One region of the Streptomyces sp. NPDC016459 genome, then DNA from elsewhere that is predicted to be linked to it. Evidence: riboswitches for the same ligand, from Rfam matches in the RefSeq annotation. Region 1 holds a riboswitch; each other region holds the start of a gene.

The links. A riboswitch is a leader RNA that binds a small molecule or an ion and turns the genes downstream of it on or off. The one in region 1 is predicted to bind cyclic di-AMP.
Region 2: linked by a shared signal. The riboswitch ahead of ABZ567_RS18500 (transglycosylase SLT domain-containing protein) and the one ahead of ABZ567_RS12520 (M23 family metallopeptidase) in region 1 are both predicted to bind cyclic di-AMP.
Region 3: linked by a shared signal. The riboswitch ahead of ABZ567_RS19635 (C40 family peptidase) and the one ahead of ABZ567_RS12520 (M23 family metallopeptidase) in region 1 are both predicted to bind cyclic di-AMP.
Region 4: linked by a shared signal. The riboswitch ahead of ABZ567_RS15210 (M23 family metallopeptidase) and the one ahead of ABZ567_RS12520 (M23 family metallopeptidase) in region 1 are both predicted to bind cyclic di-AMP.

Annotation. Positions count from the first base shown of each region.
Region 1 is NZ_JBEYCR010000004.1:15,764-23,182, forward strand. Features, by position in the region: gene trmB (tRNA (guanosine(46)-N7)-methyltransferase TrmB) at 1-191, shown strand, start outside; gene ABZ567_RS12515 (PrsW family intramembrane metalloprotease) at 259-1,590, shown strand; gene ABZ567_RS12520 (M23 family metallopeptidase) at 1,671-2,807, opposite strand; cyclic di-AMP (ydaO/yuaA leader) riboswitch at 2,819-2,964, opposite strand; gene ABZ567_RS12525 (PP2C family protein-serine/threonine phosphatase) at 3,166-4,377, opposite strand; gene ABZ567_RS12530 (MerR family transcriptional regulator) at 4,503-5,243, opposite strand; tRNA gene ABZ567_RS12535 (tRNA-Met) at 5,365-5,438, opposite strand; gene ABZ567_RS12540 (rhodanese-like domain-containing protein) at 5,635-6,129, opposite strand; partial or broken gene ABZ567_RS12545 (sigma-70 family RNA polymerase sigma factor) at 6,393-7,297, shown strand.
Region 2 is NZ_JBEYCR010000006.1:405,040-412,458, forward strand. Features, by position in the region: gene ABZ567_RS18490 (alpha/beta hydrolase) at 1-368, shown strand, start outside; gene ABZ567_RS18495 (alpha/beta family hydrolase) at 489-1,775, shown strand; gene ABZ567_RS18500 (transglycosylase SLT domain-containing protein) at 1,769-2,650, opposite strand; cyclic di-AMP (ydaO/yuaA leader) riboswitch at 2,655-2,838, opposite strand; gene ABZ567_RS18505 (hypothetical protein) at 3,179-3,811, shown strand; gene ABZ567_RS18510 (LysR substrate-binding domain-containing protein) at 3,870-4,748, opposite strand; gene ABZ567_RS18515 (DMT family transporter) at 4,820-5,740, shown strand; gene ABZ567_RS18520 (nitroreductase family deazaflavin-dependent oxidoreductase) at 5,737-6,174, opposite strand; gene ABZ567_RS18525 (alpha/beta hydrolase) at 6,327-7,118, shown strand; gene ABZ567_RS18530 (threonine/serine dehydratase) at 7,204-7,419, shown strand, end outside.
Region 3 is NZ_JBEYCR010000007.1:227,636-235,054, forward strand. Features, by position in the region: gene ABZ567_RS19610 (urease subunit alpha) at 1-86, opposite strand, end outside; gene ABZ567_RS19615 (urease subunit beta) at 79-429, opposite strand; gene ABZ567_RS19620 (urease subunit gamma) at 441-743, opposite strand; partial or broken gene ABZ567_RS19625 (ATP-dependent Clp protease proteolytic subunit) at 1,107-1,521, shown strand; partial or broken gene ABZ567_RS19630 (hypothetical protein) at 1,545-1,777, shown strand; cyclic di-AMP (ydaO/yuaA leader) riboswitch at 2,092-2,298, shown strand; gene ABZ567_RS19635 (C40 family peptidase) at 2,302-2,778, shown strand; gene ABZ567_RS19640 (ATP-binding protein) at 2,869-3,324, opposite strand; gene ABZ567_RS19645 (8-amino-7-oxononanoate synthase) at 3,523-4,710, opposite strand; gene bioB (biotin synthase BioB) at 4,854-6,107, shown strand; gene ABZ567_RS19655 (adenosylmethionine--8-amino-7-oxononanoate transaminase) at 6,113-7,393, shown strand; gene bioD (dethiobiotin synthase) at 7,414-7,419, shown strand, end outside.
Region 4 is NZ_JBEYCR010000005.1:110,704-118,122, forward strand. Features, by position in the region: gene ABZ567_RS15200 (pitrilysin family protein) at 1-603, shown strand, start outside; gene ABZ567_RS15205 (pitrilysin family protein) at 600-1,997, shown strand; cyclic di-AMP (ydaO/yuaA leader) riboswitch at 2,238-2,403, shown strand; gene ABZ567_RS15210 (M23 family metallopeptidase) at 2,416-3,186, shown strand; gene ABZ567_RS15215 (GntR family transcriptional regulator) at 3,437-4,120, shown strand; gene ABZ567_RS15220 (HPr family phosphocarrier protein) at 4,263-4,544, opposite strand; gene ABZ567_RS15225 (GNAT family N-acetyltransferase) at 4,760-7,419, shown strand, end outside.

The sequences.
Region 1 (7,419 bases):
ACTGCGCCACGGACTGGGAGGAGTACGCCGAGCAGATGCTGGAGGTGCTCTCCGCGCACCCGGACTTCGAGAACACCCTGGCCGACGGCGGTTACGCGCCCCGCCCGGACTTCCGGCCCCTCACCCGCTTCGAGGGCCAGGGCCTGGACAAGGGCCATGTCGTGCACGACCTCCTCTTCCGCCGGAAGTGACCGCGCGGCGCCCTTGATCCGGTAACCCCGTCGCCCGCTGTCGGTGGGGGTCGTTAGGGTCGCTCACGTGTCGAACCCCGCCCCCGCCGACCAGCCGGAGACCGCTCCCGTCCCGCACCGGGACACCGAGGAGCCGGCCTTCCCCGCCGCCGCCGACCGGTCCCAGTGGCGGTACCGGCCGCACCGGGCCTTCTGGCGCAGCCGACTGGTCCGGGCCGTCGCCGTCATCACCGTGCTCGCGATCTGCGCCCTGTTCATCCTGGCCCTCGTCCGCGAGCAGACCGGCACCGAGGGCTTCCTCGTCGGCCTCGGGCTCGCCGTACTTCCCGTACCGCTGCTCATGGCCGCGTTCCGCTGGCTCGACCGGGTCGAGCCGGGGCCGTGGAAGAACCTGCTCTTCGCCTTCGCGTGGGGCGCCTTCGCCGCCGCGCTCGTCGCCATCCTGGCGAACTCCTTCGCGGTCCGCTGGATAGCGACGGCCACCGCGGACCCGGACTCGGCGGACACCCTCGGTGCGACGGTGGTCGCCCCGGTGGTGGAGGAGAGCGCGAAGGCGGCTGCGATCCTGCTGCTGTTCCTCTTCCGCAGAAGGAACTTCGGCGGTCTCGTCGACGGGGTCGTGATCGCCGGTTTCACCGCGACCGGCTTCGCCTTCACCGAGAACATCCTCTACCTCGGCAACGCCTTCGGCGAGGACCAGGAGTTCGGCACCTCCGGTCTCGGCTCGGTGACCGCGGCGACCTTCTTCGTACGGGTCGTCATGTCGCCGTTCGCGCATCCGCTGTTCACCGTGCTCACCGGCATCGGCTTCGGCTTCGCCGCGCTCGCTCCCCGCGGCAAGCGCCTCCGGAAGGTGCTGCTGCCGCTCGCGGGGCTCCTGCTCGCCATGGGCCTGCACGCCGCCTGGAACGGCTCGGCCACCTTCGGCGGCCCCTGGGCCTTCTTCGCGGTGTACGGGGCGCTGATGGTCCCCGTCTTCGGCCTGCTGACCTGGCTCGCGGTGTGGGGCCGGCAGCGGGAGCTGCGCACGATATCCGGAGAGCTCCCGGCGTACGCGGCGGCGGGCTGGCTCTCCCCCGCCGAGCCGCTTGCGCTCTCCTCGATGCGGGCCCGTCAGCTGGCCCGCTCGTTCGCCGCCCGGACGTACGGGCCGTCGGCGGCACGCACGGTGGGCGAGTACGAGTCCTTCGCGACGACCCTGGCGCTGCTCCGGGACCGGGCCAGGCGCGGCACGGCCGGGCCCGACTTCCCGGCCCGCGAGCAGGAGCTGCTGCACCACCTGTGGCAGCGCCGCGAGGTCGCCTCGCCGGCGCTCACGTACGCGGCCAGGGCGACGGGCCGGGTGTGGGCGCCCCCGCAGTACCTGGACTACGACGGCTACAACCCGTACCGGAGCTGAAGGCCCCGCTCCGCCATCCTCAGGGCCCTCGGACCGTCAGGGTCCCCAGACCGTCAGGGGCCCTCGGACCGTCAGGGCCCTCAGACCGTCAGGCCCTTCGAGCGGAGCCACTCCGCCGGGTCGATGCCGGAGCCGCCGGGCGTGTGCACCTCCATGTGGAGGTGCGCGCCGGTGACGTTGCCGGTGGCGCCGACGCGGCCGATCGTCTCGCCGGTGCCCACGGTCTGGCCGACGCCGACCGTCATGGACGACAGGTGGCAGTACCAGACCTCGGTGCCGTCCGCCAGCTCCAGGACGATCCGGTAGCCGTACGAGCCGGACCAGCCCGCCGACTTCACGGTGGCGCCGTGGACCGCCTTGAGCGGGGTGCCGGTGGGGGCGGCGAAGTCGAGGCCCGTGTGGTGGCCGGAGGACCACATCGAGCCGGACTGCATGTAGGTGGCGCTCACGGAGTACGAGGAGAGGGGCATCGAGTAGCTCGCGGCGAGCTGCGCGAGGCGCTCGGCCTCGGCCTTCGCCCTGGCCTCCTCCTCCGCCTTGGCCTTGGCCTCCGCCTCGGCCTTCGCCTTCGCCTCGGCGGCCGCCTTCTCCGCCGCCTCGGCCTTGGCCGCGGCCTCCGCCGCGGCCTTCTCCGCGGCCGCCTTCTCCGCCGCGGCCTTGTCGGCGGCGTCGGCGGACGCCTGCTGCTGCTCGGCCTGCTGGAGGATGCGGGCGCGCAGGGCCTCGCCCGCGTCGGCGGTGCCGGTGGCTGCCGTGGTGGCCTGCTCGGCCGTCGCGCCCCGCTGGTCGTCGAGGGTGGTGTACGTGGCGGCGGTGAGCGGGTTCGGGTTGGAGCGGGGGGCCTCGGCGGCCGCCAGGTCCATGTCCGAGGCCGTGTCGGCGTCCTCGTCCGGGAGGAGGTCGCCGACGCCGGGGAGGTCGTGGGCGTCCGGCAGGTTTAGGTCCGGGAGGTCCGGCAAGGAGATGGCTACGGGCGGCCTCTCCTGGGCGGTGGCGAGGCCGCCGGCGCCGACGGCCGCGATGACACCGACGCCGAGGACGGTGGAGGAGCGGGCGAAGTGGGAACGCTGCTTGACGACCCGGTGCCGGCCGCCGGAGCGGCTCTGGGCACGGAGGGAGTCCTCGGTGGGATTCCACTCGGTGCCGGGCGCGGCGGGACCCGCACCGCCACCGAAGGCGTCGAAGGGTGCCTCGGGTGCGGGGGTGTTGGACGCCACGAAGGGGCGCTCCTTTCCTTCCTTCTCGCCTACCGGGTTAGCTGACGGGTTCGGAGCAGGAAGGTCTCCTACGGGCACGTCGCAGCGATGCGATGAGCCCGATTCACCCCAATTGGTGGTTCCCCGGTTCCCTTTCAGGATTCGGCGCGTGCGCACGGTGCCGCCTCTTGCGGCGGCTGGGACGACCGCGCTGCGTTATCGAACGTTAATAGACAGGGGGTCCCGATTCCAAGCCGTTCCTCTTGATCATTCATGGAATTGGGCGGGAATGGCCCGAGTTGACCGTCCTTCAGCAGAGACCGCCCAAACCCCTGCGATCTGACGTTGTGTCAATTGTTATCGCAGCGATACCTTCCGACTACGACCGGTGACCGGAGCCGCCCGGCGGCACCACCGGCATCGTGCGGCGCCGCTCCGGCTGCCCCGTCGCCGGACGACTCAGGGCGAGCAGCGCCATGTCGTCCGTCGCCCCACCGCCCGTGTGCAGCCGCACGTCGTCCACCAGCGCGTCCAGCAGCTCCTCCGGCCCCGGGAAGATCCGCCCGGCGAGCCGCTCCCCGGGGTCGTAGAAGACACCCGCCGCGTTCCGCGCCTCCGAGAGGCCGTCGGTGTAGAAGAGCAGCGTCGCGCCCGGCGGGTACGGCCGTCCCTCGGCCCGGTCCGGCCACGCCGCCAGATCGCCCATGCCGAGCGGCAGCGCCGGTTCGCTCGGCTCCAGCGTGTCCAGGCGCCCGTCCGCGTGCAGCATCAGCGGCGGGGGGTGCCCGCGATTGACGACCCGTACGAAACCGTCGAAGGTGCCGCTCCCGTCGCCGCGGGGGATCTCGGCGAGGACGGCGGTGGTGAACCCCTCGACGGCGTCGAGCTCGTCCCTGCGGGTGCCCTCTCGGGCCAGCGCCCGCTCCAGGCGCTGCGCCACGCCCTCCAGGCTCCGCTCCTGCTCGGCCGCCTCCCGGAAGGCCCCGATGACGACGGCGACGGCCTCGACCGCCTCCATCCCCTTGCCGCGGACGTCGCCGACCACGAGCCGCACCCCGTAGGGGGTGTCCTGGACGGCGAACAGGTCGCCCCCGATGAACGCGTCCGCCTGCGCCGCCTCGTAGCGGGCCGCGCACTGCATACCCCCGATCCGCTCGGCGGGCGTCGGCAGCACCGCCTTCTGCGCGGTCTCCGCGATGACCCGCGCCGAGGCGAGCCGCTCACCGCTCCTGCGCACGACCCGGCTGATGAGGAGGGCGAGCGCGGCCACGGTGATCACGGTCAGGGTCTCGGTCAGGGTCGGGACCTCGTCGGCGGTGCCGTTGTAGAGGTGCAGCCCGACGGAGGCGAGGACGGCGGCGATGCCGGTCAGGAGCGTCGTGAGGGTGGAGAAGAACGGCGCCGCGATCAGCGGGGCGGCGGAGAAGAGGGGCGCCGCGGTGTACTCGGGCGGTGTCAGCAGGTCGAACACGACCCCGCCGGCGATGACCAGCGGCGGCAGCGCCCGGATGAACCGCCGGGCACGCCCGTACGTGCGGCGGCCCTCACCGCCGCGCCGCTCACCGCCGCCCGCTCCTAGGGGGTGCCCCACCTGTGCTCTCCTGCCCGGTCCGTACCCGGCCGCGGTCGGTACCGCGCCCTACCAGGGTGGCCGCCGCCCCGTCGGGCGGCGACTCCCACGGGGCCGACTGGCGTACGGGGCGGGCGCCCGCTCCCTCAGAGGTTCCGCTCCGCGTAGATCTCCATCGCGTCCCGGACGAGGACCGCGGTCCCCTCACCGTGCTTGTCGTAGTTCGCGGCGAACCGCGGGTCGTCGACGTACATCCGGCCGAGACCGATCACGTACTCCTTGGTCACCGCCGTCGTGTGCGTCAGCCAGGCGACCTGGCGGCGCGCGATCGCCTGCACCTCGTCGCTGTCGGCGGCCAGGCCGTCCCCGAGCGCACGCGCGAAGTCGCGGGCGATGCCGGACTGCTCGTCCATGAACGCCTTCTTCTGCCCGGCGTCCAGCGACCGCCACCAGCGGTCACCCCTCTCGTACGCGTCGCGGCCCCAGCGCTCGGTGACCTCCCCCTCGTACGCCGTGTGGTCGAAACCGTCGAACACTTCGTCGGCCATGAGTTCTTCTCCGTTCTCCGTCTTGTGGAGAGTGGTCCGCACCGACGCGATCTGGCGTCCGATGCGCTCCCGCTCCTGCTCCAGGAGGGCGAGATGGGTGCGAAGGGCGGCGGACGTGTCCCGCTGCCCTGCGAGGACCTCGGCGATGGCGGGCAGCGAGAGCCCGAGCTCGCGCAGCAGCAGGATCCGCTGCAGACGCACGAGCGCCGCCTGGTCGTAGTACCGGTAACCGTTCGCGCCGATCCGGCTCGGTTCCAGCAGTCCGCGCTCTCCGTAGTGCCGGAGGGTGCGGCTGGTGGTACCGGCCTTCTTGGCGACCTCTTGGATCGACCACTCCATACCGAGAACGCTAGATCTTGACGTCGCGTCAAGGTCAAGCGAACGCGGCCGCCGGGTGCCGCGGACACGACGAAGGCCCGGATCCGATGGATATCGGATCCGGGCCTTCGTTGCTACTGAGTAGCGGGGACAGGATTTGAACCTGCGACCTCTGGGTTATGAGCCCAGCGAGCTACCGAGCTGCTCCACCCCGCGTCGGTAAACACGACTGTACGCCATGACCGGGGCGATCACGAAATCGGTTTACGTCGGCAACCGATCGGCAGGCGGTCAGCGGCGGGGCCGGGGGCGGATCGCCGCCGGTGAGCGACGGAGTCAGGGGTGGATGGGGCGCCGGTCAGGGGCGGGGCCGGGGGCGGATCGGCGCCGGTCAGCGGCGGTGGGCACGCGGTCAGCAGCCGCAGTCGTCCGAGTCGATCGGCGCCGTCAGCGGGTCCGCGGCCTTCTCAGCGGGCCCTTCCCAGGTCTCGTACGCAAAGCCCTCCCGCACCCAGTACTCGAAGCCGCCGAGCATCTCCTTCACCTGGAAGCCCAGCTCGGCGAGGGCCAGCGCGGCGCGCGTAGCGCCGTTGCAACCGGGACCCCAGCAGTACGTGACGACCGGCACGGACCGGTCGAGCAGCTGCTCGGCCTGTTCGGCGATGAGCGCGGTCGGCAGGTGGAGCGCGCCGGGGACGTGCCCCTGGTCCCAGGAGGCGGTCGAACGCGAGTCGATCACCACGAAGCCCGGGTCGGTCCCCTCGGCGGCGGCCGTGGCGAGCGCGGAGGCCACGTCGGAGACGTCGGCGTGGAAGGCGAGGCTCGCGGAGAAGTACGCGGCAGCGGCGGCGGGGGAGGCGGGCGGAGTGCGGAGCACCGGGTTGACCTGCGTCGTTGTCGTCGTCATGGTGATCAATCTACGGACGGAGATCACCCCGCTGAAGTGAGGATCCACGGCGGTCGGGGGCGCCGACCGGGGAATCCCGGGCGTTGAGCAGGAGGGGGCGGGGATCTCACGCCTCGGGACGGTACGACCGGACCGTCGTCGCCCTGGCCGTGTCACATCGACGAGGTTCCGTTCGTCATGACGTCATGACGAGGTGATGGCATGACGAGGTGACGGCGTGATGATGGGACGGCGTGACGGGACGTGAACGGGGAGGGCGACGAATGGACCACGACGACGAGGAACTTCTGGCCCGGCGCTTCGAGGCCGACCGGGGGCATCTGCGAGCGGTGGCGTACCGGATGCTGGGCTCGCTGGGCGAGGCCGAGGACGCCGTCCAGGAGACCTGGATCAAGCTGAACCGCAGCGACGTCAGCGGCGTGACGAACCTCAGCGGCTGGCTGACCACGGTCGTCGGCCGCGTCTGCCTCGACATGCTGCGCGCCCGTGGCTCGCGCCGCGAGGACCCACTGGAGTACTACGTCCCCGACCCGGTCGTACGGCTCCCCGACACCGCCGACCCCGAACACGCGGCCGAGGTCACCGAATCCGTCGGCCTCGCGCTGCTCGTCGTCCTGGAGAGCCTGTCGCCGGCGGAACGGCTCGCGTTCGTCCTGCACGACATGTTCGCCGTGTCCTTCGACGAGATCGCCCGGATCGTCGACCGCACCCCGGCCGCCACCCGCCAGCTCGCCAGCCGCGCCCGCCGCCGGGTGCGGGACACTCCCCGACCGCCGGGCCCGACGCGCGGAGGCAGCGGGAGATCGCCGACGCCTTCCTCGCCGCCTCGCAGGGCGGCGACTTCGAGGGACTGCTCGCGGTCCTGGACCCGGACGTGGTGCTGCGCGCCGACGGTGGCAAGGCCCTCGCGGCCGTCTCCAAGATCGTCCGGGGCGCCGAGGCCGTCGTCGCCCAGGCCCTCGCGTACGCCAAGTTCCGTACGGGGGCACTGCCGCTCCTGGCCAACGGCGCGCCCGCGGTCCTGTCGGTCGCGAACGGACGCCCGGCGGCGCTCATGGTGTTCACGATCGCCGGGGACCGGATCGTCGAGCTGCACATCCTGGCGGACCCGGAGCGCCTCGCCGCGCTCGACCTCTCGGAGGAGGACCTCGCCCGAGCGAGGTACTGACGCCCCGGGCCGGGCGGAGCCTCAGGCGGGCGGCCTGCCCCGGGGGGCGGACGGGCCGGACGGAGCCTCAGGCGGGCAATCTGTCCCCCCGGGGGGCGGCTGCGGGCCTGGGGCCGTCGGAC
Region 2 (7,419 bases), on a different contig from region 1:
GAGCCGCCGAGGACCCGGCGAACCGGCGTGCGATCATCGACACCACCACCGGCGGCCGCTACGACGACGCCTGGCTGAGCACCCTCGTCGAACGCTCCGTCGGACGGTCCTCCGCGACCGCCTTCCGCGCCTACCTGGACTCCTGGTCCCGCACCGACTTCCACGAGCGCGTCCGCGACAACCCCACCCCCGTCCTGCTCGTCGTCGGCGCCCACGACCCCGCGCTCGGCAGCGAGGCGATGGAGGCCACCTGGCTGCGCTGGTACCCGAACGCGCGCCTCGAAGTCCTCAAGGACGCCGGCCACTACGCGCCCGAGGAGACCCCGCAGGCCCTCGCCGAGGCCATCGAGGCCTTCCTCGCCGCCTGACGGGCCCCTCGCCGCCGACCCGGCCGCCGTCGCCGACGCGTCTACCCTGGAGACACGGGCAGGGGGACGGGCATTCCGCTCGTCCCGGGCCGGAGCCGCGCAGGCGGAAAGGCGGCGGCCATGTACTTCAGCGACCGGATCGACGCGGGCCGGCAGCTCGCCACCCGACTCGGCCATCTCAAGGGCCTGGACGTCGTGGTGCTCGGTCTCCCGCGCGGTGGTGTGCCGGTGGCCGCCGAGGTCGCCGACGCCCTCGACGCGCCGCTCGACATCTGTCTCGTACGGAAGCTGGGACTGCCCCGCCAGCCGGAACTCGCGATGGGCGCGCTCGGCGAGGGTGGTGTCCGGGTGGTCAACGAGCGGGTGATGCGCGAGACCGGCGCGGACGCGCGCGATCTCGCGGCCGTGGAGCGGCGCGAGCTCGCCGAGCTCGACCGGCGGGCCACGCGCTACCGGGGCAGCAGGCCCTCCGTGCCGCTCGAAGGGCGGACGGTCCTCGTCGTCGACGACGGTCTCGCGACCGGCGCCACGGCCCTGGCGGCCTGCCGGGTGGTACGCGCCAGGGGCGCCGCCCGGATCGTCCTCGCGGTCCCGGTCGCCCCGCCGGGCTGGACGGCCCGGCTCGGCGGTGAGGCCGACGAGACCCTCAGCGTCCACACTCCGGAGCTGTTCTACGCGATCGGACAGTTCTACCGGGACTTCACGCAGACCCCCGACGCCGAGGTCATCGCCTGCCTGGACCGGAACCGGGCCACGCGCGGCCCGGTGGTCCACGAGACGGACGTACGCGTCCCGGTCACCGGAGCCACGCTCACCGGACGGCTCGCGGTGCCCGAGGAGGCCGCCGGCATCGTCCTGTTCGCCCACGGGAGCGGCAGCGGCCGGCGCAGCCCCCGTAACCGCGCGGTCGCGGCGGCGCTCAACCGGGCGGGTCTCGGAACGCTCCTCTTCGACCTCCTCACCGAGGCGGAGGCGGGCGACCGGGCCCGTGTCTTCGACACCCCGCTGCTCGCGGGCCGGCTTGCCGACGCCACGGAGTGGCTCACCGCTCGGCCCGGCAGCGGCGGCCTCCCGCTCGGCTACTTCGGGGCGAGCACGGGAGCGGCCGCCGCCCTGTGGGCGGCGGCCGCTCCCGCGTCCTCCGTGGCCGCCGTCGTCTCACGCGGTGGCCGCCCCGACCTCGCGGCCGATCACCTGGCCCAGGTCAGGGCTCCGACGCTGCTCATCGTGGGAGGCGGGGACGCGCTCGTCCTCGACCTCAACCGACGGGCCGGGGCCCGGCTGCGGTGCGAGAACCGGCTGGCCGTCGTGGCCGGGGCCACTCATCTGTTCGAGGAGCCGGGTGCCCTGGAGGAGGTGGCGGAGCTCGCCGCCGCCTGGTTCACCCGGCACTTCCGGGATCAGTAGGGTCCGTTGACGTTGTCGATGGAGCCGTAACGGTCGGCCGCGTAGTTGCAGGCGGCGGTGATGTTGGCGACCGGGTCGTAGAGGTCCGTCGACGTGCCCGGTACGTGGTAGGCGTCGAAGGTCGGCTGGATCACCTGGAGGAGGCCCTTCGAGGGGGTTCCGGCCACGGCGTTGGAGTCCCAGTTGTTGATCGCCCGGGGGTTGCCGGACGACTCGCGCATGATGTTGCGCAGGATTCCGTCGTAGGAACCGGGGATGCCGCGCTGGGCCATGATGTCCAGCGACTCCCGGATCCAGCCGTCGAGGTTGTTCGTGTACTGGACGGCGGCGGCCGGGGCGGCCTTGACGGGAGCGGCGGCGGGAGCGGCCTGCGCCGCGGAGGCGCCCGTGGCCTTCGCGACGGCCGGGGCGGCCGCGCGGCGCTCGGAGCGGCTCGCCCGATCGGTCGAACCGGTCTTCTTCTGCGCGGCGGTGGTCTTCGCGGAATCCCGACCGAGCGTCAGTTCAAGGCCCGGACGGATAAGTGACGGATTGTCACCCACCGCGCTCCGGTTGATCTTATAAAGAGTCTTCCAGCCGCCCTGAATTCCCTTCTTCTGGGCGATCAGGGAAAGCGAGTCACCGCTGACGACCGTATAGGTGCGGGCTGCGGCGGGGGCGCCGGGAGCCTTGGCCGCGGCCGGTGCGGCGGCGTGAGCGACGAGGGCGGCGGCGGGGCGGGCGGCCAGGTCCGGGGCTCCGGAGACGGGCGCGGCGCCGGATGTGGCGGGGGTGATCAGCGGGAGAGCCAGGGCGGCCCCACCCGTTCCGACCAGGGCGAGTCCACGCGAAACAGCGTGGCGTCGGGGGCGGCGGTGCTTACCGTGTGCAGGCATGGGGGTTTCCTCTCCGGCGCCTGCGGGGTGAGCTGTCGGGTTCGGACTGGAGATGTCCGGCCGCGCGCACGCGGCTTCACCCCGAGCCGATCCGGAATCCGGGTCGGCGTATTCGTGGGTCCCCCGCTCCTGCCGTCGGGTGAAAGTGAGGTATTTCGAGCGGTGGCAGGATTCGGCGATCCGCTCGAATGGAGGTGACCGTAGGCCAGTAATGCTGAAAAGGACAAGGGGAGTGGTGGTGCGTTCCCGGTGAAAGGATCACGGAATTCACCGAATTCAAGATCACCCGTTCTTCCGGACCGCCGAACTCCCTTGCGGGGCCCGCCTCGCGTCGGCTCGCGAGGCGGGGGAGTGCCCGGGGAAGTGAGTCGCGTCACCAGGGATCTATTGTCCGAATATGCTCCTTAATTCTGCTTATGGGGAAATTCTCCGGAAAGGGGGTGTCGATCGAAGGGGCGCTCAAGGGCATAACACGCAAAGCCGACATTCGTCGTGAAGGATGGTGCCCCCGACCGAGGAGCCGCACGGATGTCCCCCTCCGCCGCCCTGATCGACCCCGACACCCTCGACCGCGAGGCCGCCGCCCTCTACGAGAGCGCCACCTGGCAGCGGATCGTCACGGACTGGACCGCCTCCCCGTCGCCCGCGGACCCATCCGTGCCCACGCCCGGCACCGCGCCGGACCCCGAGAGATGGCGGGCTCTGCTCACCCTGCCGGTGGACCGCCTCGTCGCCGACGCGCTCGACGCACTGCCGCCGCCCCTCCCCGTCGAACGCCGGCTCCCCGGCCGGATCGGCGCCCTGCTGCCCGACCGGCTGCACGCCTGGCGCCGAATCGGCCAGCCCGAACTGCGCCCCTCGGTCCACCTCGGCTACGCGCGCCTCGTCCTGACGGAATGGGGCTGGCAGAACGCCCCGTACAGACTGCGGGACGCGCGAGGAGCCCGATGCGTCTGCGGCGCCCTGCTCGCAGCGCACCGCCTCGGCTACGGCGGTGAGACCACGATGAACGAGGCAGCCGCCTGGATCATGGCCGAACTGCGGTCACGGGGATGGCGGGAGCTGATCGGGCCCTGGAACCGGGCACCCGGCCGTACCGCCGCCGACGCCCTCGCCCTCCTCGACGCCGCGATCCACCGCGCCGCGCACGCCGGCCGCTGACCGCTACCCGCCGTACGGCCGAGGGGCGACCGCGGGATCGCCGCCCCGTCCCGTCCGCTCACACCTGCCGGAGCGCCGTGAGGAGCCCCTGTACGGCGGGCAGGCTGAGCGAGGACTCCCGCACCGCCGCGTGGATCGCGCGGACCGGCTCCGGACCCCGGACCTTGCGGACGACCACGTTCGGGTGGCGGCTGCCCAGGCCCATCAGGGGGATCAGGCTGACACCGAGACCGGCCGCGACGAAGCCCTGCGCGGTGGCGTACTCCTCGCACTCCACCGCGATGGCCGGGGTGAACCCGGCCGCCGCGCATGCGTCCATGACCGCGTCGAGGCACGGGCCGGGGCGCTCGCTGCCGACCCAGGGTTCGGCGGCCAGCTCGGCCAGGTCCACGGCGGTGCGGCGGACGGCGAGCGGGTGGCCCTTGGGCAGCACGGCCCGGTAGGGGTCGTCGAGCAGATGGACGAGCCGGAGCCCGTCGCCCGGCGTGCCGGGGCCACCGCTCCGGGGACGTACGACCAGGGTGAGGTCCGCGTCCTCGTCGGGAGCGCCGTCGGCGATCCTCAACTCGACGCGTACGCGCGGGTGTTCGACGCGGAAACGGGCCAGGGCGGGCGCGACGAGATCCGCGCCGGCCGTCGCGAAGTAGCGGACCGAGATGTGGCCGGTACGGCCCGCCCGCAGATCGGCGAGCGCGGTCTCGGCCTCCGCGACCTGACGGGCGATGACGGCGGCGTGCTCGGTGAGCAGCCGCCCGGCGGCGGTCGGCCGCACGCCCCGGCCGAACCGTTCGAGCAGCGCGATACCGGCCTCCTTCTCCAGGACACCGATCTGCTGACTCACGGCGGAGGGCGTGTAACCCAGGTGCGCGGCGGCGGCGGTGACGGAACCACTGCTCACCACGGCCCGGAGCACCTGCAGACGTCTCACATCCAGCATGTAGCACAGCTTAACGCTGGATACACGAACCATCGCTTGTCCTGTTGGATGGGGTGAAGGACCGTGAGGACATGACATCGGCGATACGCATGGGCGTGCTGGCCCTGCTCTGGGGCTCGGGCTTCCTCTGGATCAAGATCTCCCTCAACGAGGGCCTCACCCCGGGATGGATCACCTTCGTCCGCTGCCTGCTCGGCGCGGCGGTGCTCCTCGCGCTCGCCTACGGGGCGGGACAGCGGCTGCCCCGGGACCGGGCCACCTGGGGGCGGCTCGTCGTCGCCGCCTTCTTCTGCAACGCGCTGCCGTTCCTGCTCTTCTCGATCGGCGAGCAGACCGTGGACAGCGGGGTCGCGGGCGTCCTCAACGCCACCACTCCACTCTGGTCACTCGTCATCGGCCTTGCCCTGCGCACCGAGGGCCCCCTGCGCGCCGCCCGGTCGGCCGGCCTCGTGCTCGGCTTCGCCGGCGTCCTGCTGATCTTCGCGCCCTGGAGCCACGGCTCCGGCTTGATGAGCTGGGGCGCCCTCGCGCTCCTCGGCGCCTCCGCCAGCTACGCCGTGGCCTTCGCGTACATGGCCCGCCACCTCACCGGTCGGCGCACCGCGCCTCTGGCGCTGTCCGCCGCGCAACTCCTCACGGCGACCGGCCTGAGCACGCCCGCCCTCGCGGTCGGCGGGTCGGCGACGGTGACCTGGGCGGGGATCCTCGCCGTCGTCGTCCTCGGGATCTTCGCCACCGGCCTCACGTTCCACCTGAACTACCGGATGATCGCCGACGAGGGCCCGACCGCCGCCGCCACGGTCGGCTACCTGCTGCCGGTGGTCTCCGTGACCCTCGGCGCGCTGGTCCTCGGCGAGCCGCTGACGGCACGGGTGGTGGCGGGCATGGCGGTCGTCCTGGTGGGGGTGGCCCTGACGAGGGCGGGGACAGGACCGGCCCGGAAGCCCCGAGCGGCGGACGCCTCCGGGCCGCCCTTGCCCGCTCGCTCCTAGTCGGTCCGCTCGACGACGAAGACGGGGATCTCCCGCTCGGTCTTGCGCTGGTAGTCCGCGTAGTCGGGGAACGCGGCGACGGCCCGCTCCCACCAGGCCCGGTGTTCCTCGCCCGTGACCAGACGGGCCTTCATATCCCACGCGCGCGTGCCGTCGCGGAGTTCCACGAGCGGCGAGGCGACGAGGTTGTGGTACCAGACAGGGTGCTTCACCGCCCCGCCGTTCGAGGCCACGAGCGCGTACGCGCCCTCGTGCTCGACCCGCATGAGCGGGGTCTTGCGCAGCTTGCCGCTCTTCGCTCCGACGGTCGTGACCAGGACGACGGGCAGGCCACGCATGGTCGTGCCCTGGGTGCCGCCGGACGATTCGTACAGCTCGACCTGTTCACGCACCCACGTCGAGGGGCTGGGCTCGTAGTCGCCTTCTAGGGGCATGGAGATCCTTCCGGGCGGGGGCACCGGCCGACTGCCGCGTCCCCTGAGACGTTATCGGACGTGTCGCCAGGGGGCGGGACCCCGGTTGTCAGTGCCGACTCCTAGGGTGGCCCCTGACAGAAACGAGTGGCGACACAGGGAGAGCAATCGGCATGCGGGAGTTGTTCCTCACGGATCACGAGGCGTACATCCGGTGGATCGACCTCCCCGGAGACGGGCCCGTGCGCGTGTTCGTCCACGGCCTCGGGTGCACGGGAGCGTCGGACTTCGCCCACATCGCCACGCACCCCGCCCTCGGCGGCGGCCGGGCGCTGCTCGTGGATCTCCTCGGCCACGGGCTGAGCGACCGGCCCACCGACTTCGACTACCGCATGGAGTCCCAGGCCGCGGCGCTGGCCGCCGTCCTGGACCACCTCGGACTCACGGGCGTGGACCTGGTCGGGCACTCCATGGGCGGCGCCGTGACGATCCATCTGGCAGCCGCGCGCCCGGACCTCGTGGCCCGGCTCGTGGTGGCCGAGCCCAACCTGTACGCGGGCGGCGGCGCGTTCAGCTCCCCGGTGGCCGCCCTGGACGAGGACACGTTCGTGGCGTCGGGGTTCGCCCGGATGCTGGCCGTGGCCCGCCGCGCCGACTACGCCGCCCGGCTGCGCCTCGCCGACCCGCGCGCCGTCCACCGCAGCGCGACCGCCCTCGTCGAGGGCAGCGTGCCCGCGCCGGGTGACCTCCTCGCCGCTCTCCCGTTGCCCCGGACCTTCCTGGTGGGCGAGTTCAGCCGGCCCGACCCCGACGCGGAGAAGGCGGCGGGATTCGGTGTCCCGGTGATCGAGGTCCCCGGCGCCGGTCACAACCTGATGCTGGACAACGCGGAGGGATTCGCCACGGCGCTCGCCCGCGCGCTGTCGGACACCCCGGCGCCGTCACCCGGCCAGGACGGCGGCTGACGGGGCCGGAGGCCGACCGTGCCCGTGGGACCACGGGTGCCGGCCGCCCTTCCCCGCGCCCCGCCACCCCCTCCAGGAGCTTCAGGTGCCCAGCCTCACGTACGCCGACATCACGACCGCCGCCGACCGGATCGCGGGCCACGTCCGCCCCGTCACGATCACCCGGCCCGAGCCCGGACAAGGCCCCGGCCCCGCCTCCGGTGCAGAGCCGTACACGCTCCACCTCGCCCTGGAACTCATGCAGCACACCGGCTCCTTCAAGGCCCGTGGCGCGCAGAACTTCCTCCTCTCGCACCGGGAG
Region 3 (7,419 bases), on a different contig from region 1:
AGGAGGTCGGTGTCGGCGAGCCGGACGCGGTCGCCGGTGGTGGGGCCGAACAGGTCGGCGTACACGGCGCGGTGGAGGTCAGGCATGGTCGCCGTCCTGGTGCTGTGCGGTGAGGTCGGTGGTGTCGAGGGGGCCTGCCGTCTCGCCGCGCAGGCCGGGCACGATCCGGCGGCCTGCCAGGGGGACGAGTTCGACCTCGACCGGGATGCCGGGTTCGAAGCGGACGGCGGTGCCGGCGGCGATGTGGAGTCGTCGTCCGTGCGCGGCGGACCGGTCGAACTCCAGACCGGGGTTGACCTCGGCGAAGTGGTAGTGGGAGCCGACCTGGACGGGCCGGTCGGCGGCGTTGAGCACGGTCAGGCGGGTGACGGGTCGCCCCTCGTTGAGGGTGACGGGGCCGTCCGCGTACAGGATCTCTCCGGGGATCATCGGCGGCCCGCTCAGACGATGGGGTCGTGGACGGTGACGAGCTTCGTGCCGTCGGGGAAGGTGGCCTCGACCTGGACGTCGTGGATCATCTCGGGGATGCCGTCCATGACGTCCTCGCGGGTGAGGACGGTGCGCCCGGAGGCCATCAGCTCGGCGACGGTACGGCCGTCGCGGGCGCCTTCGAGGATGTGGGAGGTGAGGAGCGCGACGGCCTCGGGGTGATTGAGCCGCACTCCCCTGGCCCGGCGCTTCTCGGCCACGTCCGCCGCCACATGGATGAGCAGGCGTTCCTGTTCGTGCGGGCTCAGTTGCACTCTTCCACCTCACAGTCGTCGACCGGGACACACCCGGACAGCTGCGGACCCTATCGACCGTCACCACACTGTCGAGCTGCCGAGACGCGGCACGCGGTCAGACATGCACGTTAGGGCGGAAGTTTTTCCGGCTCGTTAACTGCGGCTTTGCGTTTCCATGATCGTCCGGTCGGCCGGGGCCGGCGCCGGCCCGTCTGCCGTGGATCCGCGCCCGCCTCTACGAGGCGCCGGGCTCGCGGTGGCGTGCGGCGAGACCGAAGCGGTCCTGTTCGCCGGAAGCGGAGTCGAGCCGGTGGAAGGTGAAGACCGAGCTGACCACCTGCTCGCCGGCGGGCCCTCGGCCGATTCGAGTCCCTCCAGGTCAGCGGCGCAGACACCCTCGACCCCTACTCCAGGCTCCTCGCGTCCCGGATCGTCTTCCTCGCCACACCGATCGACGAGACCTCGGCCGGCGACGTCATCGCCCGGATCCTGTATCTGGACCACGCGGCACCGCGACAGGACGTCTCGCTCTACCTGCGCTCCCCGGGCCGGCTCGATCACCGCGACGACCGCGATCCACGACACGATGCGCTCGCTCCACTGCGACGTGGAGACCACCTGTCCGGGTCAGGCGGTTTCCACCGCCGCACTCCTGCTCGCCGCCGGCACCCCGGGCAAGCGGCTGATGCTCCCCGGCGCCCGGAACACGCTCCGCCAGCCCGCCCTCGTCGAGCCCCTGCGGGGGCAGCCGAGCGACCTCGGCCTCCACGCGCGCGAACTGCTCCGCCTCCGCGCCCTGGTGGCCGGGGCGTTCGCCGAGTCGTCGACCTGCTCGGGAGTTCCATCCGTCCCGAGGTACGCACACCTATGGGGCATCACGGGCGGCACAGGCCCTGGTGGGCCGGGCCGAGGCACTGCGCGAGGCCCTGACGCTCATGCACGCGCGGGGCGAGAGTGAGGTCCACGCGGACAATTTGGCGCGTGTGCTGCGGGTGCTGGACGGGGAGCGCAGAACAGGTCGGGTCACCGGCAGGGAGCCACGGGAAAGTTGACATTCCGTCGTGTCGTGTCCAGGTCCGTACGGCCCACATGTGGCGCAGAAACACCCCCTCGTTCGGCGTAGTCGACGAGTCGATAAATAACCCGGGCGAGTTGCGGGGCAGGTGTACACATTTGGCGGAACGGGGCGTTCCACCCCTGGTGCGGGGCTCGTTGGCCGCACCTACGGAGATCACGAAAGCGTCCTGTCCACCCGAACGGATCAGTCGTGAGTAGCCTCACATATCGCTGTTTCAGCTCGGATTTCACCCCGGATATGGGTCAAGATCCCTGTCGACGACAAGCCCCCGCCGCCGCGGCGGGGCGGTCCGGGCGGACGCCGAGTCCTGCCGCTGTCCCGGACGTCTGGTCGACAGGATTGGATCGGCAGGAGTGGAGGACCCGATTTTTGCGGGGCGTACGCGCTGTTCCGACAGCGGGGCCGTCCCTTGGGGTGAAGCCGCGCCAGCGGCCGGGCATCTTCGCCTGCCCGAACCCGACAGGTCATCCTTCACAGGCGGCTGACGAAGGGTTGCGCATGACTGCGCAGATGCACGTCCCGTCCCTGCTGTCCCGGGCCGGAGCCGTCTCGGCTCTCACCCTCGCCGCCGTCGGCGGCACGCTGCTCGCACCCGGAGCGGCGTCGGAGGCCCAGGCAGCCACCACGCACGCGAACAAGGCACTGAGCATCGCCGCCGCCAAGAAGGGGGCTCCCTACCGGTACGGGAGCGCCGGGCCCTCAAGGTTCGACTGCTCCGGTCTGACGCTCTACGCGTACAAGAAGGCGGGCAAGTCGCTGCCACGTACCGCGCAGCAGCAGTACAACAAGACTCGGCACGTCTCCGCCTCCACCAGGCAGAAGGGGGACCTGGTCTTCTTCCACTCCGGCGGGAGGGTGTACCACGTGGGCATCTACGCCGGCAGCGGCAGGATCTGGCACTCGCCCAAGACCGGCTCCTGGGTGAAGCTCGACAAGATCTGGTCGTCGAAGGTCTACTACGGCCGCGTCCGGTGACGCGACGGGGTTGACGGTCCGTCCTGGGGGGGTGCGGTGGCGCCGCCGCACCCTCTGCTCCGGCGGACCGGCCCTGGACGCCCTGGGGCATCACGTGTGGATCAGGCCCTGGTGACTCGCCAGGGGGGCCGCGGTCCACGGGATCGTGATCCAGACCGTCTTCCCGCCGTCCTCGGTCGGTGTGACCGAGAGACGGCCGCCCGCCTGTGCCGCCAGGACACGGACGATGACCATGCCCCGGCCGTTGTCCTGCTGGACCGCCGCCGGGAGGCGACGGGGCCGGCGGGGGTGGCTGTCGGTGATCCCGATGTGGAGCCGTTCCTCGCGCTCCAGCCGGACCTCCACCGTGAAGGTGGGTGACTGGCCGAGGGTGTGCAGGACGGCGTTGGTGGCCAGCTCGGAGACGATCAGACGGATCGAGTCCGCGATGTCCGCGGCGCCGTCCAGTCCCCAGTCGGTGAGGACGTCCGCGACGTACCGCCGGGCTGTGGGGACCGAGGCGGGGTCGCTCGGCAGCGTGACGGATGCTTCCTGGTGGTCTGCCATGGCGACGCTGTCCCTTTCCCGCCGGGGCGGCTGCCCCGGATCGCGCTTCGCGTCAGATTGCCACCGATCGTGCCGCGCCGGGCGGCGTTCCACCAAGATATGTCCCCATCTGTCGCCCGAAGCGGTGAACTCTGGTGACCGGACACGCCCTTGGCCCCCGCCGCCGGGCCGCGGTCCCGGCCCGGTGTCACCCCCCGATCACTCCCGCGCGGCCACGGGTGCGGTCCTCAGGATCGTCTCGACCGCGCGCTCGATCTGCGCGTCCGTCAGATCCGCGCGGGCCGTGAGGCGCAGTCGCGAGATGCCGTCGGGCACGGAAGGGGGCCGGAAGCAGCCCACCCCGAGACCCTGCTCACGACAGTCCGCCGCCCAGCGCAGCGCCGTCTCCGGGGAGGGGGCGCGCACCGACACCACGGCCGCGTCGGGCCGGGCCGCCGTGAGGCCCGCCCCGGTGAGCAGGCCGTGCAACGTGGTGGCGACGGTGCGGGACCGCCCGGCGAGGCCCGGCTCGGCCCCGAGCAGCCGCAGGCTCGCCAGTGCGCCGCCCACGGCGGCCGGGGCGAGTCCGGTGTCGAAGATGAAGGTGCGGGCCACGTTCACCAGGTGCTCGATCACCCGGGCGGGGCCGAGGACGGCGCCGCCCTGGCTGCCGAGGGACTTGGACAGGGTCAGCGTGGCCACGACGTCCTCGTCGCCCGCGAGCCCGGCCTCGTGGAGGGCGCCCCTGCCCCCCTCGCCGAGGACGCCGAGGCCGTGGGCGTCGTCCACGACGAGCCCGGCGCCGTGGGCGCGGCAGGCGGCGGCGAGCTCCGGCAGCGGGGCCTTGTCGCCGTCGACGGAGAACACGGAGTCGCTGACGACCAGGGCGCGCCGCCCCGGGTGCGCGTCGAGGGTCTTGCGTACGGCTTCGGGGTCGGTGTGCGGGACGACGGCCGTCTCCGCGCGTGCGAGTCGGCAGCCGTCGACGATCGAGGCGTGGTTGGAGGCGTCCGAGACGATCAGGGAGTCCCGGCCGCCGAGCGCCGTCAGCGCGGCGAGGTTGGCGGTGTAGCCGGAGGAGAGGACGAGGGCCGCCTCGAAGCCGCAGAACTCGGCGAGTTCGCGCTCGAGACGGGTGTGGAGGCGGGTGGTGCCGGTGACGAGCCGTGAGCCGGTGGAGCCCGCGCCCCAACGCCGGGCGGCCTCGGCCGCCGCCTCGGTGACCTCCGTGCGGCGGGTGAGGCCGAGGTAGTCGTTGCTCGCCAGGTCGAGCAGGTCCGGCTCCGCCGCCCGGGGCCGCAGCGTCCGGACGAGACCGGCCTCCGTCCGGCGGCGCGCCTCGGCGTCGGTCCAGTCGAACGCGGTGCGGCGCGGGCCCTCGGCCCGTGCGGCGTCGGCCTGTGGCATGCGGCGATCCTTTTGTAGGCAGCGCACAGACCCTAACCGCAGGGTGCCGGGGTCGGGATGTGGCCATCCACACACCTCGAACGGAGGCGTTTGTTCGGATCCTCCTTGGCCCGGGGGCGGGCGGTAGGCCAGGATCAGCGGTTATGGACCTGCTGAACACGCTGGTGGAGAAGGGGCTGCGGCGCGAGCTGCCGACCCGTGAAGAAGCGCTCGCCGTTCTGGCGACCTCCGACGACGAACTGCTCGATGTGGTGGCGGCGGCCGGGAAGGTGCGCCGCCAGTGGTTCGGGCGCCGGGTGAAGCTCAACTACCTGGTGAACCTGAAGTCCGGGCTGTGCCCGGAGGACTGCTCGTACTGCTCCCAGCGACTCGGTTCTGAGGCGGGGATCCTCAAGTACACCTGGCTGAAGCCGGACGAGGCGTCCCAGGCCGCCGCGGCGGGCGTCGCGGGCGGGGCCAAGCGGGTCTGTCTGGTGGCGAGCGGGCGCGGTCCGACGGACCGGGACGTGGAGCGCGTCGGCCGGACCATCGAGGCCATCAAGGAGCAGAACGAGGGCGTCGAGGTCTGCGCCTGTCTCGGTCTGCTCTCGGACGGGCAGGCGGAGCGGCTGCGGGACGCCGGCGCCGACGCGTACAACCACAACCTGAACACGTCCGAGGGGACGTACGGGCAGATCACCAAGACCCACACCTACGCGGACCGCGTGGACACCGTGCGGAAGGCGCACGCCGCGGGTCTCTCGGCCTGTTCCGGTCTGATCGCGGGCATGGGCGAGACCGACGAGGACCTCGTCGACGTCGTGTACGCGCTGCGGGAGCTGGACTCGGACTCGGTGCCGGTCAACTTCCTCATCCCCTTCGAGGGCACCCCGCTCGCCAAGGAGTGGAACCTCACCCCGCAGCGCTGTCTGCGGATCCTCGCGATGGTGCGGTTCGTCTGCCCCGACGTCGAGGTCCGGATCGCGGGCGGGCGTGAGGTGCACCTGCGCTCGATGCAGCCGCTGGCGCTGAACATTGCGAACTCGATCTTCCTCGGCGACTACCTGACGAGCGAGGGCCAGGCCGGTCAGGCCGACCTGGACATGATCGCGGACGCGGGCTTCGAGGTGGAGGGCGCGGGCACGACGACGCTGCCGCAGCACCGCGCCGACGCGCTCGCGGCCGCCGGTGCGGCGGGCGGCGGCTGCGGCTCGTCGGCGGGCTGCGGTTCGTCCGCGGAGAAGGCGGAGGAGGGCGGAAGCTGCGGCTCGCACTCCGGCGGCTGCGGTCCCTGCGGCGGTCACACGGTGCCCGCACCGGCCGAGGAGCAGACGGAGGCCGCCGCGAACGGCGCCCGTACCGACCTGGTCGCGGTGCGGCGCCGGGGCGCCGGCACGGACCTCGCGCCGAACGCGTGACGTCCGTGCGCAACGACGAACTCCTCGCCCTCGACCGGGCGCACGTCTGGCATCCGTACGGCCCCATGCCGGGACGTACGGACCCGCTGGTCGTGGAGTCCGCGTCCGGGGTGCGCCTGAGGCTCGCCGAACCCGCCGAGGGACAGGCCGAGTTGGTCGACGGCATGTCGTCCTGGTGGTCGGCGGTCCACGGCTACAACCACCCCGTGCTCAACGAGGCGGTGCGCGGCCAGCTCGAGCGGATGAGCCACGTCATGTTCGGCGGGCTCACCCACGAGCCGGCCGTGCGGCTCGCCGCCCGGCTCGTCGAGATCACCCCCGAGCCGCTGCGGCACGTCTTCCTCAGCGACTCGGGCTCCGTGTCCGTCGAGGTCGCGGTCAAGATGTGCCTGCAGTACTGGCGCTCCCTCGGCCGCCCGGAGAAGCAGCGGCTGCTCACCTGGCGCGGCGGTTACCACGGGGACACCTGGCAGCCGATGTCCGTGTGCGACCCCGAGGGCGGGATGCACGAGCTGTGGACGGGGGTGCTCCAGCGGCAGGTGTTCGTGGACGCCCCCCCGGCGGCGTACGAGGAGTCGTACGCCGAACTGCTTCGGACCGAGATCGGGAGGCACGCGCACGAACTGGCCGCGGTGGTCGTGGAGCCGGTGGTGCAGGGCGCGGGCGGCATGCGCTTCCACGACCCGGCGTATCTGCGGGTGCTCCGGGAGGTGTGCGACGCGCACGACGTGCTGCTCGTCCTCGACGAGATCGCCACCGGCTTCGGGCGGACGGGCACGCTGTTCGCCGCCGACCAGGCGGGCGTCTCCCCCGATGTGATGTGCCTGGGCAAGGCGCTGACCGGCGGCTATCTGTCGATGGCGGCGACGCTCTGCACGAGCCGGGTCGCCGACGGGATCTCGCGGGGCGAGGTGCCGGTCCTGGCGCACGGGCCGACGTTCATGGGCAACCCGCTGGCGTCGGCGGTGGCCCTGGCCTCGATCGACCTGCTCCTCGCGCAGGACTGGCAGGTCGAGGTCAAGCGGATCGAGACCGGACTGCGGGAGGGGCTCGCCCCGGCGGCCGATCTCCCCGGGGTCCGCGAGGTGCGGGTGCTGGGGGCGATCGGCGTCGTCCAGCTCGACCACCCCGTCGACATGGCGGCGGCGACGCGCGCGGCGGTCCGGGAGGGCGTGTGGCTGCGCCCGTTCCGGGACCTGATCTACACGATGCCGCCGTACGTGACGGGCGACGAGGACCTGGCCCGGATCTGCGCCGCCGTTCGCGCGGCGGCGGCAGCGGGCTGAACGCAAGAAGAGGAGCAGCGGTGGGA
Region 4 (7,419 bases), on a different contig from region 1:
GTCGTCGAGGAGGAGGTCCCGGCCCGCGCGCTGATGGCCGCCTACCGGCTGCCCCACGACGGCACGCGCGAGTGCGACGCCGCCGACCTGGCCCTGACGGTGCTCGGCGGTGGCGAGTCGTCCCGTCTGCACAACCGTCTGGTCCGCCGCGACCGTACGGCCGTCGCCGCCGGCTTCGGCCTGCTGCGGCTCGCCGGAGCGCCATCGCTCGGCTGGCTGGACGTCAAGACCTCCGGGGGCGTCGAGGTCCCCCAGATCGAGGCGGCCGTCGACGAGGAGCTCGCCCGGTTCGCCGCCGAGGGCCCCACGCCGGAGGAGATGGAGCGCGCGCAGGCCCAGTTGGAGCGCGAATGGCTCGACCGCCTCGGCACCGTCGCCGGCCGTGCCGACGAACTGTGCCGTTACGCCGTGCTGTTCGGCGACCCGCAGCTCGCCCTCACGGCCGTCGACCGGGTCCTGGACATCACCGCGGACGAGGTGCGGGCGGCCGCCGCGGCCGCGCTGCGCCCCGACAACCGCGCGGTGCTCGTCTACGAGCCCCTGGCGACCGGGCAGAGCGACCACGCCGACGGCGATGACGACGCAGAGGGAGCGGACCAGTGACCGACGCAGCCGTGTCCTTGACGAGCATGGACTTCCACCCCCAGCCGACGCCCGGCGTCGCCAGGCCCTGGGCCTTCCCCGCCCCGGACCGCGGCAAGCTGGACAACGGCCTGACGCTGCTGACCAGCCACCGCCCCGGCCAGCAGGTCGTGGCCGTGGAGCTCTTCCTGCCGGCCCCGCTGGACGCCGAGCCCGCCGGTCTCGACGGTGTCGCCACCATCATGGCCCGCGCGCTCTCCGAGGGAACCGACCGGCGCAGCGCCGAGGAGTTCGCGGCCGAGCTGGAGCGCTGCGGCGCCACGCTCGACGCGCACGCCGACCACCCGGGCGTACGGGTCTCCCTGGAGGTCCCCGTCTCCCGGCTGCCCAAGGCCCTCGCGCTGCTCTCCGAGGCCCTGATCGCCCCGGCGTTCCTGGACACCGAGATCGAGCGCCTGGTGCGCAACCGTCTCGACGAGATCCCGCACGAGACGGCCAGTCCCGCCCGTCGCGCCGCCAAGCAGCTCTCCAAGGAGCTCTTCCCGGCCGAGTCGCGGATGTCCCGGCCGCGCCAGGGCACCGAGGAGACCGTCGAGGCGATCGACGCGGCCGCGGTCCGCGCCTTCTACGAGGCGTACGTCCGGCCCGCCACGGCCACCGCCGTGGTCGTCGGCGACCTGACCGGCGTCGACCTGGACAAGGTCCTCGCCGAGACCCTGGGCGCCTGGACCGGCGAGCCGGCCGAACCGCTCCCGATGCCGCCGATCACCGCCGACGACACCGGACGGGTCGTCATCGTGGACCGACCCGGCGCCGTCCAGACCCAGTTGCTGATCGGCCGCATCGGTCCCGACCGGCACGACCGCGTCTGGTCGGCCCAGGTCCTGGGCACGTACTGCCTCGGCGGCACCCTCACCTCGCGACTCGACCGGGTGCTGCGCGAGGAGAAGGGCTACACCTACGGGGTGCGCGCCTTCGCGCAGGTGCTCCGCTCCGACAGTCAGGGGAACGGAGCCGCGATGCTCGCCATCAGCGGTTCCGTCGACACGCCCAACACGGGCCCGGCGCTCGACGACCTGTGGAAGGTGCTGCGGACGCTGGCCGCCGAGGGCCTGACCGACGCCGAGCGCGAGACGGCCGTGCAGAACCTGGTCGGGGTCGCCCCGCTCAAGTACGAGACGGCCGCCTCGGTCGCCGGGACGCTCGCCGACCAGGTCGAGCAGCACCTTCCGGACGACTACCAGGCCCAGTTGTACGCGCGCCTGGCCGAGACGGGCACGGTCGAGGCGACAGCGGCCGTGGTCAGCGCCTTCCCGGTGGACCGGCTCGTCACGGTGCTCGTGGGTGACGCGGCGCAGATCGCGGACCCGGTGCGCGCGCTGGGCATCGGTGAAGTCACCGTCGTGACGGGCTGATTCCGGCTCCCGGCCCCTGTCCGGACCGGTTCCGACCGGCTCCTGAGAAAAGGGGCACGGGGAGGGCTCCGACGAACGATGTCGTCGGAGCCCTCCCCTTTGTCCGTATTGGCAGCAAGGGTGATCGTTTGCTCTGTGGCATGTCTTACAAACAGGCCGGTCCGGTTGGTGATTGAAAGACGATCCGCATAGCGTCGGTGCGTCTGTTCGGCAGTTGCACCCGCCGCACCCGCGGCAACCGGACAGTCATCGCCGAGTCCCCGTCAGGCGCGAGCCTGGGGAGCCGGGGACCCACACGTAGTCCCTGGGGTGAATCGGGCGCCTTCGTCTCGTACGGAGGGGCTCGTAGGAGACCTTCCTGCTCCGAACCCGTCAGCTAACCCGGTAGGCGAGAGGGAAGGAAAGGATCAGCCACTACATGGCGTTCACCCGTGCCACCGGGAAGCATCGTGGTTCGAGCCGGATGGCGCGCCGCAGCCTGGGCTTCGCCGGCGCCGCGACACTCGCCACCACCGGCGTCATCGGAACCCTCGCCTCCCCGGCACTCGCCGCCGACGCGGACAACCGCTCCGTCGAGGACACCGGGCTCACCAAGGTGATCACCGAGGACTCCCTCGTGGACCGGATCAACGCCCAGGCCGCCGCCCAGGAGCAGGAGGCCTTCGAGGCCGCCGCGAAGGCGAAGGCCGAAGCCGAGGCGAAGCGCAAGGCGGAGGCCCGCGCAAAGGAGATCCGTGAGGCGGAGGAGCGCGCCGCCCGTGAGGCCGAGCGCCGCCGTCTGAACTCCTTCCAGCTCCCCGTCGCCGGCTCGTACGTGTCCACCGGTTACCAGACCGGCGGCTCGCTCTGGTCCTCCGGGAGCCACTCCGGCGTCGACTTCCACGCCGGCTACGGCAGCAGCGTCGTCTCCGTCGGCTCCGGGACCGTCGTCGAGGCCGGCTGGGGCGGCGCGTACGGCAACAACATCGTCATCCGGATGAACGACGGCACGTACACCCAGTACGGTCACCTCTCCTCCATCGGCGTCTACGTCGGCCAGAGCGTCGAACCGGGCCAGCAGATAGGCATCTCCGGCTCGACCGGCAACTCGACCGGCCCGCACCTGCACTTCGAGGCGCGTACGAGCTCCGAGTACGGCTCCGACATCAACCCGGTCGCCTACCTCCGGGCCCGAGGCGTCAGCGTCTGACGCACGGCGCCGCCGCGCCCCCGTCACCGCACCCCGTACCCCCCCGACCGCACCGCGGCCCCCCGAGGGCCGGTCCGCGTCGCGTCGCAAAAGCCCCGGCTCGTGCTGAGCCGGGGCTTTTCGTCGGTCAAAAGGCTTCCATATTCCGCTGGGGCATCGGAAATTCCGGCGCGCTGCAATAGAGTCGCAGATCGGGCGCAGAACAGGCGCCTCAAGAATTGTCTCGCGCAGACCAAGGCGGAGGTCGGACATGCGCATTCCCGCGCACTCGGTATGCACGGCGATCCGGGACGACATCGTCTCCGGCGTCTTCGAGCGGGGCAGCCGGCTGACCGAGGAACAGCTCGCCCGTCGGTACGGGGTCTCCCGGGTCCCGGTCCGCGAGGCCCTGCGCACCTTGGAGTCCGAGGGCTTCGTCGTCACCCGACGCCATGCGGGCGCGCATGTCGCCGAGCCCACCGAGCAGGAGGCGGCCGACCTGCTCGACATGCGGGCGCTGCTCGAACCCCTGGGCGCCGCACGAGCCGCCCAGCGGCGCACCGAGGCCCACCTCAAGGTGCTGCGGGGCCTGGTCAGGCTGGGGCAGGAGCGGGCCAGGCGCGGCCAGGGCGAGGATCTGCGCTCGCTCGGCGGCTGGTTCCACGAGACGCTGGCGCAGGCCTCCGGCAGCCCGGCCCTCACGGCGCTGCTGACCCAGCTGCGCCACAAGATCGCCTGGATGTACGCGGTCGAGGAGCCCGCGCAGCCGGTGGAGGCCTGGGCCGAGCGCGGCGCGATCGTGGACGCCCTCGCGCGCGGTGACGCCGAGCGGGCGCGGGCGCTGACCGCGCTGCACGCGGAGCGCTCGCAGCCGCTGCACCGCCTCAAAAGGCCGACGCGCGGCCGTGTGAGGGTTTCGCAACATGTCGTCAACACGGCGAGCGCCCGGACTTAACGCGCACACCGTATACAAAGAATGCGAATTCGGCGGGCTGGTCCCGTGCTGCCCGAAGTCGCTCGGGGGGAAATGTAAAAGGCCGTGGCCGCCGGAATTCCGGCAGCCACGGCCTTTCGCCGTACGAGAAGGTCGACCCGGCTCAGACGGTCTCGGGGAGCTCGTCGAGACCCTCGGCGACCAGCTTCGCCAGACGGTCCAGAGCGGCCTCGGCGCCCTCGGCCTCCGAAGCGAGGACGATCTCCTCGCCCCCCTGCGCGCCCAGGCCGAGCACCGCGAGCATGGAGGCGGCGTTCACCGGGGTGCCGTCGGACTTGGCGATCGTCACCGGAACGCCGGAAGCCGTGGCGGCACGGACGAAGATGGACGCGGGGCGGGCGTGCAGGCCCTCGGCCCAGCCGACGTTGACGCGGCGCTCAGCCATGGTGTTGCCCTTCAAGTCTTAGCGGTTGTCTAGACCAGTCTCTCACGGGACGCCCGGTGCTCCACGCCGACCTCCGGCCCGGATCGGACCGCCTTCCGGCCCGCTCCTGCCGCGCCCGGCGTGCTGCCACCTTGCACGGCGTGCCCCTACCTTGCACGGCGCACACCCTCCGCGCGAGCGGTGCCACGGCCGTGTCGCGGCCGTAGGCTGGCCCCATGCAGAGCGCGTCGGAGCAGTCGGAAGCGGCCGAACACCCGGCACCACAGGCGCGTCCTGAACCACCGGACCACGACTACCCCGACCACTGGGAAGCGGACGTGGTGCTCCGCGACGGCGGCACCGCGCGCATCAGGCCCATCACCACCGACGACGCCGACCGCCTCGTCAGCTTCTACGAGCAGGTCTCGGACGAGTCGAAGTACTACCGCTTCTTCGCCCCCTACCCGCGGCTCTCCGCCAAGGACGTCCACCGCTTCACCCATCACGACTTCGTGGACCGGGTCGGGCTCGCGGCGACGGTGGGCGGCGAGTTCATCGCCACCGTGCGCTACGACCGCATCGACGACCGCGGACTGCCCGCCTCCGCGCCGGCCGACGAGGCCGAGGTCGCCTTCCTCGTGCAGGACGCCCATCAGGGACGCGGTGTCGCCTCCGCCCTGCTCGAACACATCGCGGCGGTCGCGCGCGAACGGAACATCCGGCGCTTCGCCGCCGAGGTCCTGCCCGCCAACACCAAGATGATCAAGGTCTTCACGGACGCGGGCTACACCCAGAAGCGCAGCTTCGAGGACGGCTCCGTCCGGCTCCATCTCGACCTCGAACCCACCGACCGGTCCCTCGCCGTCCAGCGCGCACGGGAGCAGCGGGCCGAGGCACGCTCCGTACAGCGCCTCCTCACCCCCCGGTCCGTCGCCGTCGTCGGAGCCGGGCGCGCCCCCGGCGGCGTCGGCCGCACCGTCCTCCGCAACCTCCTCGGAGCCGACTTCACCGGACGCGTGTACGCGGTCAACGCCGCGCTCCCCTCCGGCGAGGCGTCGGAGCTCGACGGTGTCCTCGCCTACCCGTCCGTCGGCGCCATCGGGGAACCCGTCGACCTCGCGATCGTCGCGGTCCCCGCCGAACGGGTGCCGGAGGCCGTCGCGGACTGCGGCGAGCACGGCGTACGGGGCCTGGTCGTCCTCTCCGCCGGATACGCGGAGAGCGGGGCGGACGGCCGCGAACGGCAGCGGCAGCTCGTACGGCAGGCACGCTCCTACGGGATGCGGATCATCGGCCCCAACGCCTTCGGGATCATCACCACCGCGGACGACGTCCGGCTCAACGCCTCCCTCGCACCGCAGATGCCGGCCGCGGGGCGCATCGGGCTCTTCACCCAGTCCGGCGCGATCGGCATCGCCCTCCTCGCCGGACTGCACCGGCGGGGGGCGGGTCTCTCCTCCTTCATCTCGGCGGGCAACCGCGCCGACGTCTCCGGCAACGACTTCCTCCAGCACTGGTACGACGACCCCGGAACCGACGTCGTCCTCCTCTATCTGGAGTCGATCGGCAACCCCCGCAAGTTCACCCGGCTGGCCCGTCGCACCGCCGCCGTCAAGCCGGTCGTCGTCGTCAAGGGCGCCCGGCACAGCGGCAGCGCCCCGCCCGGCCACCGGGTGCCCGTCACCCGCATCCCGCACGCCACGGTCTCCGCTCTGCTCCGCCAGGCCGGGGTCATCCGCGTCGACACCGTCACCGAGCTCGTCGACGCCGGTCTGCTCCTGGCCGCCCAGCCCCTTCCCGCCGGGCCCCGGGTCGCGATCCTCGGCAACTCCGAGTCCCTCGGCCTCCTCACGTACGACGCCTGCCTGACGGAGGGACTGCGCCCGCTGCGGCCGCTGGACCTGACGACGGCGGCGGATCCGGCGGACTTCCGGGACGCGCTGGCGGCGGCGCTCGCGGACGAGACCTCCGACGCGGTCGTCGTGAACGCGATCCCCTGGGTCGGCGAGAACGGGGCCACCGAGTTCGGCGACGGCGAGGTCCTCGCGGCCTCCCTCCGCGAGGCCGTCGCCTCGGCTCCGACCCCGACGAAGCCGGTCGTCGTCGTCCACGTCGAGATGGGCGGCCTCGCGGAGGCCCTCGCGATCGCGACGAGCACGCGACCGACGGCGGCCGGGAGGGGCCGGGGCGGGGGTACGGGTACGGCCCTGGGTACGGGTACGGGAGCCGGGCCCCGGCTCGGACCGCCGGCCCAGGCCGACCCACCGACGCCGGCCGACGGCCGACCGGGAACGCCGATCGGGTCCGGACTCGGAGCCCCGGCCGAGCCCGGACCCGGAACCTCGGCCGATGCCCTGCCCGGCGCCCCGGCCGACGGCCGACCGGGCACGCCGATCGGGTCCGCACCTGGAGCCTCGGCCGATTCCCGGGTCGCATACCCGGCCGGTTCCCCGTCCGGCACCGGACCCGGACCCGGCGCCGGCGCCGGACCCGTCCCCGGGTCGTCGGAGGAGCCAGCCGGCACCCCCGGCGCCGCGGGCATCGCCGCCACCACCATCCCCGCCTACCCCGCCGCCGAGCGGGCCGTGCGGGCGTTGGCCGAGGCCGTGCGGTACGGGCAGTGGCGGCGGCAGGCCGCCGAGCCCGGGCGGGTGCCCGAGTACGAGGACATCGACGAGGCCGGGGCCGCCGCGCTCATCGAGCGGGTGCTCGGCGGCGGCGAGGAGGCCGACCCCCGTGGTGTGACGCTCGGCACCGAGCAGGCCGGGGAACTGCTCGCGCGGTACGGGATCGCCGTCCTGCCGACCCTGCCCGCGCCCACGCCCGACGCCGCCGTCGCGGCCGCCGCCCGGCTGGGCTACCCGGTCGCCCTCAAGACGACCGCGCCGCACCTCCG